2 regions of the Halalkalibaculum sp. DA3122 genome follow, and region 2 is predicted to be linked to the other one. Evidence: riboswitches for the same ligand, from Rfam matches in the RefSeq annotation. Region 2 holds a riboswitch; the other holds the start of a gene.

Region 1 (5,781 bases), on a different contig from region 2:
CATCTTTTTTGAGCCAAATCCGGAGTTGACCGATTCCGTCACCTACGATATTACCGCATGGGGACAACATTACGCTTTTGGTTTGGATGGGTACGCCTTGAAGGAGCGTGTCGATCCCGTTCCCGGCCAACCGCCGGTCCCCCGGGTACAGAATGAGGGTGCGGGAACTCCCTATGCCTACCTGGCTGAATGGAAGTCGTTGAGCGATATGCGGATGGTGGCAGCCCTGCTCCAAAAGGGCATTGACATCCATATTGCCGGCAGTCAATTTGTTATTGACGGTACCAGGTACGATCCGGGGACGCTGGTGATTACGCGGAATGCAAACGCGGAGCTCGGAGCTCAATTTGACCAGGTTGTTCAACAGACAGCAAACGGTTTCGGGCAGCCGCTGTACCCCGTCTCCACAGGTTGGGTGGATTCCGGTCCCAATTTTGGATCTGATTCGTTTCGCTTTTTAGAAAAGCCAAGGGTGGCGGTCCTTTCCGGTAAAGGTACTTCCGCCGGCAACGTAGGTGAAATATGGCACTTTTTTGACCGGCAGATTAATTATCCCGTCACGCTGGTGGACTCCGGCTATTTTGACAATGTAGATTTGCAAAGGTATGATCTGCTCATTTTACCAGGCGGTAGTTACGCGGGCATCATTGATGACGATCGCCTGCGAGCCATAAGGGAGTGGGTCGCCGGCGGGGGAAGACTGGTTGCATTGCGGCAGGCCAACGCTTTTCTGTCTGGCAGGGAGGGATTTTCCCTGACTACAAAAGAGGAGAGCAAATCTAAAGACAGTGATCCCGCTTACGGCACTTCATTTTATAAACAGCAGAGAGAACGGGTCAGCGAAGCGAACAGCGGATCTGTCTTCAAAATTTTGATTGATGCCTCGCATCCGCTCGGGTACGGGCTCGGAGACACCTATTTTTCTCTTAAGCTGGATACCGACGCATATCGCTACCTGCAGGATGGGTGGAATGTCGGGATTGCCCGAAAAGATGCCCACCTGAGTGGATTTATCGGCTACAGGGCCGAGCAGGAACTGGAACAAACGCTGACGTTCGGGGTTCAGGAGATCGGGGAGGGAAGAGTGGTGTATATGATCGATAATCCCCTGTTCCGCGCTTTTTGGCACAACGGGAACCTGCTCTTTGGGAATGCGGTATTCATGGTGGGACAGTAACTGATGGCAAACGCCAGACGTGAGAGGTGATACGATTCTTTAAAGGTTAGTTAAATTTAGGAGATAAGTTACGGGCTATATCAGGTGTTCACGCTTGGAAGAACCATGGGAAGTAAGCAATTTTTTAAATGTACTGGGAGTCTGTCGGACTTAGCTAAACCTATTGCAAAAGCGTCAGATTTGGCCATATTTCGTGCTCTTTTTCGGCAAATAGAACCACTGTTCCCCTCAAAAGAATCACGAAATCTGTCTCAAACTGACATATTTTCGTAACGATTTTCTAAGTCCGACAGACTCCTGGATGGTATATTTATAAAGCGTCGAAATTCTTAATGATTGGAAAAATGCGACCGCTTAAAACCGGATATCGAGGGTTAGCTCCTCCTCTCCACGCTGGACGGTAACGGTACCGGTTTCCCCTTCTTCGAGCCCGCCCAGAATCTCCATATATTCATAGATATCCTTCAGGGGCTGGCCATCCAGCTTTATGATTACATCTCCACTCCGGAGTCCGGCCCGCCCGGCTGGTCCACCGGCGTTGACCCCTGTAATTCGCATGCCGGTGCCGTCAAAGCCGTAATCCGGCGTTACGCCAAGGGTCACGCCCTTCATGCTAATCCCCTTCTGCTGTTCACTGGCCGGAACTTCCGTGAATGTAAGCTCGCTGCCAGGTTTGTCCAGCTGTTGTATCACGCGGCGCACATGCTCCAGCACCTTGTCCTGGCCGTCATAATTAATCTGCCCGGCGTCGTCAGTGGGACGGTGGTAGTCGCCGTGGGTACCGGTGAAGTAGTGCAGTACGGGAATCTGCTTGTTATAGAAGCTGGTGTGGTCGCTGGCTCCCGTTCCATCTGCCGAAGTCTCGATCTGAAGCGAGTCGGTGTTGGCTTCTGCTATGAGTTGCTCCCACCGCTCAGCGGAGCCGGTGCCGAAAATGAGCAGTTTGTTATCCTGCAGTCGCCCGATCATATCGAGGTTGATCATCGCCTCGACCTGCTCTGCCGGTACCGGCAGCTGGTCGACAAAATGCTGCGATCCCAGCAGGCCGATCTCTTCCCCTGAAAATGCAACAAAGACCAAGCTTTTTCGGGGAGAATTAACCGAAAAGTACTGCGCCAGTTCAAGAATGCCCGCCGTGCCGGAGGCGTTGTCATCGGCTCCGTTGTGGATCTGGTTCCGTCGCCGGTTGGCGAGCGAGCCGTATCCTCCCGTGCCGAGGTGGTCATAATGGGCGCCGATGATCATGTAGGAATCTGGTTCTTCGCTTCCGTTTATGATTCCCACTACGTTCCGGGAGAGAAGAGGCCGTTCCCGCTGCCGGGAGGTATCCCCCTGGGGCGGATTGTGGAGATGGTCTGTGGTCACGGTGAAAGGCTGAAAGTAGGTATCGTCTTCGCCCAGTGGTGCAATCCCGAATTGATTGAAGGCATCGGCAATGTAGTTGGCTGCGATCGCTTCCCCGGCCGTGCCTGTTGCACGGCCCCGCAGCGAATCACTGGCAAGAAACTGGATATGGGTCCTGATATCGCCGGGTTCAATGGTGGCGGAAAGTCGTGCCTGGGGCGCTTCCGGGGACGACTGTTCCGGTCCGCATGAAATAAAAAAGAACATGAATGCCAGTAATACCGGGGTTCTACCGTTCATAGCAACAATTGAGTTAAGCAGTACCTGAAAATCGGGAATACAGCATGAAAGTTGCAACAGTAAATCACTTTGTTACAATATAAAATGATTGGCAAAGACCTTTGCAGAACCTGCTATTTTGTTGGGAGGGAGTTGTACTGTCGACCTTATTGAGCTTTTAACGGGAGTACAACTCCCTCAGAACGAAGAAGTGAGGGTTTTGCAAAACCCTCTGGTATTTATCTTTGAAAGATTTTCGAGTAGCATTATATTTACGGCACATACAAATACACACTCACAATGGTTGGGGGTGCTTGCAACAGCGGGCTGAGATCATACCCTAAGAACCTGAACCGGTTAACACCGGCGTAGGGAAACCTGGAGTTCCCATGCTTCAGCACTTCTTGCAAGTTTACCTCCTCCTCTTATAAACAAATAAGATGGAGGATTTTTTCATGTTTACTCACATCACACGTTTTGCAGCAGGAGCGGTATTCCTGTGTTTTATTCAATTTTTTAACCAGAATACGGCCTTGAGCCAGACTGTCGCGGGGGCTGTCATCGATGCCCGGTCCAGCGAGCCCCTCGCAGGGGCCCATGTTGTCCAGGAGGGCACCCAAAACGGGACCACAACAGCCGCGGACGGCAGTTTTAAGCTGCTCCTGGTCGATGGTGGATTAAAAAAAGTCACGGTTTCATTTGTTGGCTACAGGTCAAAATCGATTAATATTGAGGAGCGGGGAGGCGGCGATCTCCGCATTGCCCTTGTTCCGGAATCGGTGATGAGCAGCGAAGTGTTTGTTCGGGCGCTGCGGGTGGATGAGGCCTCACCGATGGCCTACGAAAATATCGAGCGCGAAGAGATCGAAAAGAGGAATCTCGGCCAGGATATCCCATACCTGGTCAGCTCCACCCCATCGGTGACGACCACGTCAGATGCCGGGACGGGGATCGGGTATACCGGCCTGCGTATTCGCGGCGTCGATCCCACGCGTATCAACGTCACGATTAATGGAATTCCGCTGAATGATGCGGAATCGCATGGAGTTTTTTGGGTTGACCTCCCTGATCTGGCTTCGTCGGTGGAAAATATCCAGATCCAGCGGGGAGTCGGCACTTCAACTCACGGCGCGGGAGCGTTCGGGGGCACGATGAATATCCAGACCTCGACGATGACCCCCGAGCCCTATGGGGAGGTCAATACCGGCTACGGCTCATTCAACACTCAAAAAATAAATGTACAGCTGGGTTCGGGCCTGATGGAAAACGGCTGGCAGTTTGAAGGTCGCCTCTCCAAAATCATCTCGGACGGGTATATCGACCGGGCGACGTCCGACCTGAAATCGATCTACCTGAGCGGTTCCCGGAATGGTGAGCGAAGTCTGCTCAAGGTCGATGTGCTCTCCGGCGTAGAGGAAACCTATCAGGCGTGGAATGGCGTGCCGGAACCGGTGTTGAACGGGAATTCAGATCAGCTTGAAAGGTATATAACCAGTCTCGGCATAGCCGGGGAAAAGGCTGTACATTTTCGCAACAACGTGGGCAACCGGCAGTTCAACGAGTTTACCTACGAGGACCAAACCGACAACTACCAGCAGGATCACTACCAGGTCCACTATTCATACCAGCTGGCGGACCGCTGGAATGCCAACGCCTCGTTTCACTACACCTACGGCCGGGGCTATTACGAGGAGTTTCGCGACGAAGATGACCTCGCAACCTACGGTATCGGGCCGATTCAGATCGGCGGCCAGACCATCACCCAAAGTGACCTGGTACGCCGGCGGTGGCTGGATAATCACTTCTACGGGATTGTCTTTTCCACCGATTACCGGGTTGCGGATCGCTGGTCGGTAACACTGGGCGGGGGATATAATGAGTATGACGGCGACCATTTTGGCGAGGTGATCTGGGCGCGCTACGCCGGCGACAGCCGTATCGAGGAAACCTATTATAACAACAACGGGTTTAAAACCGACTTCAACATCTATGGTAAAGGTCAATACTATTTTACGGAAACACTGAGCGGTTTCCTGGACCTGCAGTTCCGTGAAATAACCTATGATTTTCTGGGCAAGGATACCCAGACTTCGGGGGGATCCGAGCAGATTGTTGATGTGCGACAGAGCGACCGGCTTGGCTTCCTGAATCCCAAACTCGGGTTGGTCTACCGGGTGGATGACCGGCAGCGGGTATACGCATCGTTCAGTGTGGCCAACCGCGAGCCTACGCGCGAAGAGTATGTCAACTCCACGCCGGAAAGTCGCCCCAGCCATGAAACGCTCTATGACTGGGAGCTGGGCTACCGCGCCTCATTCAGCACGTTTTTTGGAGCGGTCAACCTGTATTATATGAACTACAGGAACCAGCTTGCATTGACAGGCGAAATCAACGATGTGGGTGCCAGCATCCGTCAGAATGTCCCTGAAAGTTACCGTGCAGGTGTTGAGCTGCAGGTGGGCACAAAACTGTACCGGGGACTTGAGTGGTCCGGGAATGCCACGTTCAGCCGCAACAGGATTGAAAATTATACCTACTACCTGGGCGGACAGGAGGTGGCAACCTATGAAAATACAGCTCTTTCATTTTCTCCGGCTGTTATCGGAAATTCGGTATTCGGTTTTACCGAAGACCAGTTTTCTGCGGAACTGATCAGTAAATATGTGTCACGCCAGTACCTCGACAATACCGAGACCAAAAGCCGGTCGCTGGATCCCTACGTTTTGCATGATGTCAGGTTGGGATACCGCTTTGTCGACATTCCCTTTGCCCGGGCGGTACAGTTAACGCTCCAGATTAACAATCTGCTGAGTGAAAAATACGAGACCAACGGTTATACCTTCGGATGGGTGGCAGGAGAAGAAGAGCAGCACTTTAATTATTATTATCCGCAGGCAGGGCGCAATGCGATGTTGCAGGTTAAGATGGAGTTTTGAGTCTTGAAAAGGGGGATGGTGACACCCGGTTCACGTTTCCTGCAG
Region 2 (5,781 bases):
GCTTAGGAGTTCAGATAGTGTAAGCTTACCGATTGTATGGATTTTGCAGCCGTATGGGATTCCCATTCTCGTCGATAACTTCCATATCATACCGAATGACAATGTGCGTGCCTACCGGAGCGTGATAATACAGGTACCAGGCCGCCGTCTCGGAGGTGCCGATACAGCCGTTGGAAGAGGGGGTGCCCAGGGTTTCGATGTTGGTGATGGGGTGGATAAGCTGGCCATAGCGCAGATCGTTTATTTCGGGTTCCAGCCACGGCACGTTGGGCAACGCGGTCTCTACGCCATCGTCCCGACGGGTGACGTGGTAGGGGTGATTGTTGACGGGATTGATAAAGGTGGGTTCTTTTACGTGTCGGATGATGGTTCCCTCCCCGGTATGGGTGCGCAGATCGACAACTCTGCCGGCCATGGCCAGGTACTTATGCTCATTGCTGCCCACGCGCACCGGGGATTCATGGATCACGCTATCGTTTTGCCAAATGCGGAGTTTGAATTCAGGTATGTTCAGATCAAGCCAGGTCTGTTCGAAAAGCAGTTTCAGGCTGGTAATTCCCCGCTCCTTTAAGTCATAATAATCGGTAGCCGCCAGTGAATCGATCATCCAGGATTTATTGCGAATGATCAAGTGCTCAGAAATCGGGTAGGTGAGCAATGAGTCAAATCGAAATACGATTTTGTCCATCACCTTAAAATAGTCCTTGACCTTTACCGTATCCTTAAAAAAGTGGAGGGGCTGAGAGTTGCTTGAAGAAGTCTTGATTCCGGAAATATTCTAAAAAAAACTGTGGGTTCTTTTTTGTTGTAGAAAATCAGAAGAAGCGTAGCCGTTACTAACAGAAAAAATATGTTTCGGAATGTTGTCATGTGCATGGATCTATCTATATGATTGATCTCATATCAGAGATATATCATTAATTGGTTTCCCTGGTATTGCAGACGTTTCGCAAACCACCCCATCCTCTGATATCGGTTTCTCATCTGTTCATCCTGAACTCGATGAATGCATAAATTCTTTTCCCACTTCATCAAGTGGTACATAAACAACAAAACAGTTAAGCGGTTCATAACTTTATGTTTATTGGTGTTTATCTTGCTGGTTAAAATTTCACAATATTTTGATATCAAGAAGTGCTTATTTTATTGACAAGGCGTGTGATATAAATCCTTGGAATTTTGTAAAGTGAACTATTACATGCGGGGCTCTTACTTGTATCACTTTCTGGACACCATTGGCCGTGGAAAACTTCATAGTTCGACTGGTCTCTGACCAAATAGAATTTTTAAGTCTATCCAATCATGTGCCTATGCATTTGGATGTGGTAGTAAACCTCTCAATGAAAAATCCTTCTCTTCTATTTCGATAAGGCTGTCTAAACAAAACAACGCATTATTTTGATTTGTTTGTGTAGGTGAAAGTTGTACACTGGCTGACGAAAAAACATTACAAATAGGTTTATCGGCAGGTTCTATATTTTCAATAGTTCTTAAAGAGAGTCTTTGAAATATTGAATTTGTACAGTCGTGAGCGGCACTATGGTGTTGCTAACGGCAACCCCTGAATTAACGGCCGAGGGCTTCTTTTCGAGAACTTCCGGTTCAAGGAAATCTCAAAAGTGTGTACAAACGGCCAACTTCTGCCGACACTTGAATAGTGCCGGCATTGAAAGCCAGTGGTTGAGGGTGCCCCTTTATTGGGGCTGAGAACATACCCCTTGAACTTGACCCGGGTAATACCGGCGCAAGGAAACCGTTGGCTTTTTTGATTTGAACTCCAATATATACCGCAATTCGGTGGCTATATCTTCTCCCGTTCCTCTAGACATTATAGAGTCCAATTTACAAATAGCAACCGATCTTGCGACTACCTCTGTACCGATTGTTTCTCCCGATCTCGATGCCATCGACATCCAGAAAAAACTAACAGAACAAGCCTTTGAGTGTGCCTCCCATATCATTGTTTGTGATGGCCCCAGGTTTGTGGGATTGATACGAATTGAAGATCTGTATTCCGCTGGTGATCACTTGATGGCAAGAGATATTATGGATGAGGAACCCCCGACGATTAGACCGGGAGTAGACCAGGAAGTGGCGGCATGGACCGCGGTGCACCACAAGGAATCGGCCCTGGCGGTGGTAAACAAAGAGGGAGAATTTATCGGCTTGATTCCGCCTTATCTGCTACTACAAGTCCTGCTAAAAGAGCACGAAGAGGATTTGAGCCGGGTGGGTGGATTCTTGCAGGATACGAACAAAGCACGAACCGCGCTGCAGGAACCAATTTTCAAACGCTTTTGGCACCGGCTGCCCTGGTTGTTACTTGGGCTTTTGGGAGCGTTTATTGCCGCGAAGGTGGTGAGTGGATTTGAGTCCAGGCTTCAGGAAGAGTTAACCATTGCCTTTTTTATTCCAGGAATTGTATACCTGGCCGACGCAGTGGGTACGCAAACGGAAGCAATTATTGTACGTGGGCTCTCCGTGGGAGTGACCATCAAGAATGTGCTCTGGCAAGAGTTGCTCACCGGCATAACCATAGGGATTGTATTGGCAGCGATTTCATATCCATTTCTCCTTTGGAACTGGAGTGATCCACAACTGGCGTTTGGAACGAGTCTGTCCCTGCTTGCAGCCTGTTCCACGGCCACATTAGTTGCCATGGTACTGCCGGTTCTGTTCAACCTGATTGATATTGATCCGGCCTTTGAAATGGTCCCATCGCAACCGTCATCCAGGACGTGCTGTCTATCCTGATCTACTTTTTTATCACCACGGCCATCATGTTCTGAATAGCTATTGGACGGTACCCCACCCTCAACCTCCAACGCCAGGCCATTACAAGGGAGTTTCGCCTGAATATCCTGTGTAGGAAAACCCCTCTCAACCATTTGGTAGAAGCACCTATAGGGTTGGTAACTCGTTTTAAGGAAGTTAAAGTTATTAATGCGCAGCTTGATGCATTAATAGATTAACTCTCATCGGAGAAAACAGTCATGTTTGAGAATCGAAAAGAGGCAGGTATAGAGCTGGGCAAGGCCCTCAAAAAATACAAATCGGCAAGGCCTGTCGTGTTGGCTATTCCTCGCGGTGGAGTGGAAGTAGGGTATTATGTAGCACGAGCCTTGGAATGCGACTTTGATGTAATCATCACCCGTAAACTCGGCTATCCTCAACAGCCCGAAGCTGCCTTTGGAGCACTTGCAGAGGATGGAAGCCTGTACCTTGACCCGTGGTCAAACCAATATCTTACCAGAGATATTATTACCAATGTTCAGGCAAAGGAAAATAAGGAAATCCAAAGACGCATTTTGAAGTACCGCAATGGAAAGGAACTGCCCAGCCTGAGGAATCGTGTAGTCATCCTCGTGGATGACGGTATTGCCACTGGAGCGACCATTTTTGCTGCTCTTAGAATGTGTCGAAAGCACCAATCCAAAAAGATCGTAATAGCAGCTCCGGTTTCGGGACTAACCAGGCTCACTGCACTTGAGGCCGAAGCAGATGAAGTGGTTATACTGGATAAATATCAATATTTAGCAGCCGTTTCACAGGGATATCGTAATTTTACGAACCTTAGTGATGAAGCTGTGCAACGCTACCTGAGTAACTGGCGTAATCAAACAATAAAATCTTCTCCAGCCTAATTGGCAGGGATTTCCCTTACATGAGCTAGAAGAACATTTCTTACATGCCGTTTGGTTTCAAAGCCTATACCCATCTGTTGTTTCCTATCGTAATTTATTTGAGTAATGAATTTAACAAGGAGAACATTATGGCTTACAAAAAACTACTTTTTCAGACTTCAGCCAGGGAGAAACTCTTGAAAGGAGCTACCACTCTTTATGATGCCGTTCGCATAACCCTGGGTCCGAAATCCAAATCAGTGTTGATTGGCAAAAAATGGGGAAAACCGCTCGTATGTAATGATGGCGTAACTATTGCAAAAGAAATGGACCTGAAAGACCCCGAAGAGAATCTAGGGGCTCAGGTGTTGAAAGAAGCTGCCGAGTGTACCGGTGACCTGGTGGGGGATGGGACCTCTACATCAACAATTTTGGCTTATACTATTTTTGCCGAGGGACTCAAAAATGTGGCTGCCCGGGCCAGTGCTATCGAGTTGAAGAGAGGGTTGGACCGGGGATTAGCCGTTGCTGTTGAGGCATTAAAAGAAATTTCCAGACCGGTAAAAACACACAAGGAAAAACAGCAGGTGGCCACCATATCGGCGCATAACGATAGTGCCATTGGCGACCTGGTGGCCGAGGCTATCGATAAAATTGGGCCTGAAGGAGTGATTACGGTGGAGGAGGCCAAAGGTACGGAGACCCAGGTTGAAGTCGTAGAGGGTATGCAATTCGACCGTGGATATCTTTCCCCATACTTTGTGACAGATGCCGAGAAGATGGAAGTTGAAATAGAGAATCCCCGAATTCTGCTGTATGACAAAAAGATCAGCAATATTAAAGACTTGCTTCCCATGTTGGAAGAGATGGCCAAACAGCAGACCGGGCTTGTGGTGATCGCTGAAGATGTGGATGGGGAAGCCCTGGCCAGCCTTGTGGTGAATCGAATTCGGGGTGTCCTATCCTGCGTGGCCATTAAAGCACCGGGCTTTGGGGACCGCCGGACGGCCATGCTCCAGGATATCGCCCTGCTTACCGGCGGGCAGTTGATATCGGAATCGCTGGGCATGAAGCTTGAGAATATTACTACGGAGATGCTGGGTTCGGCACAGCGCATTTTGGTGGACAAAGATACGACAACGGTTATCGGCGGAGGTGGAGATAAAGGGGCCATCGAAGGGCGATGCAACGAGCTTCGCAGGCAAATCGAGAAATCAGATTCTGACTACGACAAAGAGAAACTGCAGGAACGACTGGCCAAACTCTCGGGTGGTGTCGCCGTTATCCGGGTGGGCGCACCTTCCGAAACGGAGCTCAAAAGCCGGAAAGAAGCTTTCGAAGATGCCATCAGCGCCACCAAGGCGGCCATTGAAGAGGGGATCGTACCGGGTGCCGGCCTGGCCTTGTTGAGAACAACTAATGCCGTTGAGGAAGAGGCCAAAAAAACAGAGGGAGATGAAAAAACGGGTATCCTCATATTGCGGAGGGCTTTGGAAGCACCCGCCCGGCAGATTGCTGAAAATTCGGGAGTCGATGACGGGGTAATCGTTGAAAAGATGATGGCCGGGGATGGGAACTATGGTTTTGATGCCGCGCAAAACCAGTTTGTCGACCTGTATAAAGCCGGTATTATCGACCCGACCAAAGTGGTTCGAATCGCGCTCGAAAATGCCGTATCGGTGGCCGGGACACTACTGCTTACCGAAGCGACGATGACTGAAGTCGAAGAAAAGCCCAAAAGCTTCCGTGATGAAGCCGCCCTGGAAGATGGTATGCTAGAGTAAAACAGGAGTAATCGGTTTTTTGGGTACCTTATTCATCTACATCGCTTGCAATATATTTCGAATAAGATGTGAGTAACGATTTACCATATTTAACCTTAGCAATATGGATGGCATACATGTAATTCAGGAATACGCATCTATGTCGGAGAAAGATGCCCCACAGAACTCCCCTAAAGAGTTCCTGACTTTTTGTGGCGTGTTGGGCCTGGGACGACTAGTCATTGAAGGGAAGGAAAATGCCGTTGAGCTCTTACGAAGAGCCGCTTCCGATGAACGCTGGCGAATTCGGGAGGCCGTAAAAAAAGCACTACAGATTATTGGGAAACATGATTTGGGCCAATTGTTTATTATCGGCAAAGACTGGATTAATGGAA

Evidence for each region. Region 2 has a riboswitch for thiamine pyrophosphate ahead of ACG2F4_RS07290 (magnesium transporter). Riboswitches for the same ligand answer to the same signal wherever they lie in the genome.
Region 1: another riboswitch for thiamine pyrophosphate. It lies ahead of ACG2F4_RS07635 (TonB-dependent receptor); the one in region 2 lies ahead of ACG2F4_RS07290 (magnesium transporter).

What each region holds. Positions count from the first base shown of each region.
Region 1 covers NZ_JBINJF010000008.1:77,989-83,769, reverse strand. Annotated here, with positions in the region: gene ACG2F4_RS07645 (M14 family metallopeptidase) at 1-1,177, shown strand, start outside; gene ACG2F4_RS07640 (M28 family peptidase) at 1,532-2,821, opposite strand; TPP riboswitch at 3,097-3,192, shown strand; gene ACG2F4_RS07635 (TonB-dependent receptor) at 3,334-5,736, shown strand.
Region 2 covers NZ_JBINJF010000007.1:167,509-173,289, reverse strand. Annotated here, with positions in the region: gene ACG2F4_RS07295 (L,D-transpeptidase) at 26-688, opposite strand; TPP riboswitch at 1,673-1,768, shown strand; gene ACG2F4_RS07290 (magnesium transporter) at 1,771-2,754, shown strand; gene ACG2F4_RS07285 (phosphoribosyltransferase) at 2,994-3,644, shown strand; gene groL (chaperonin GroEL) at 3,773-5,407, shown strand; gene ACG2F4_RS07275 (hypothetical protein) at 5,547-5,781, shown strand, end outside.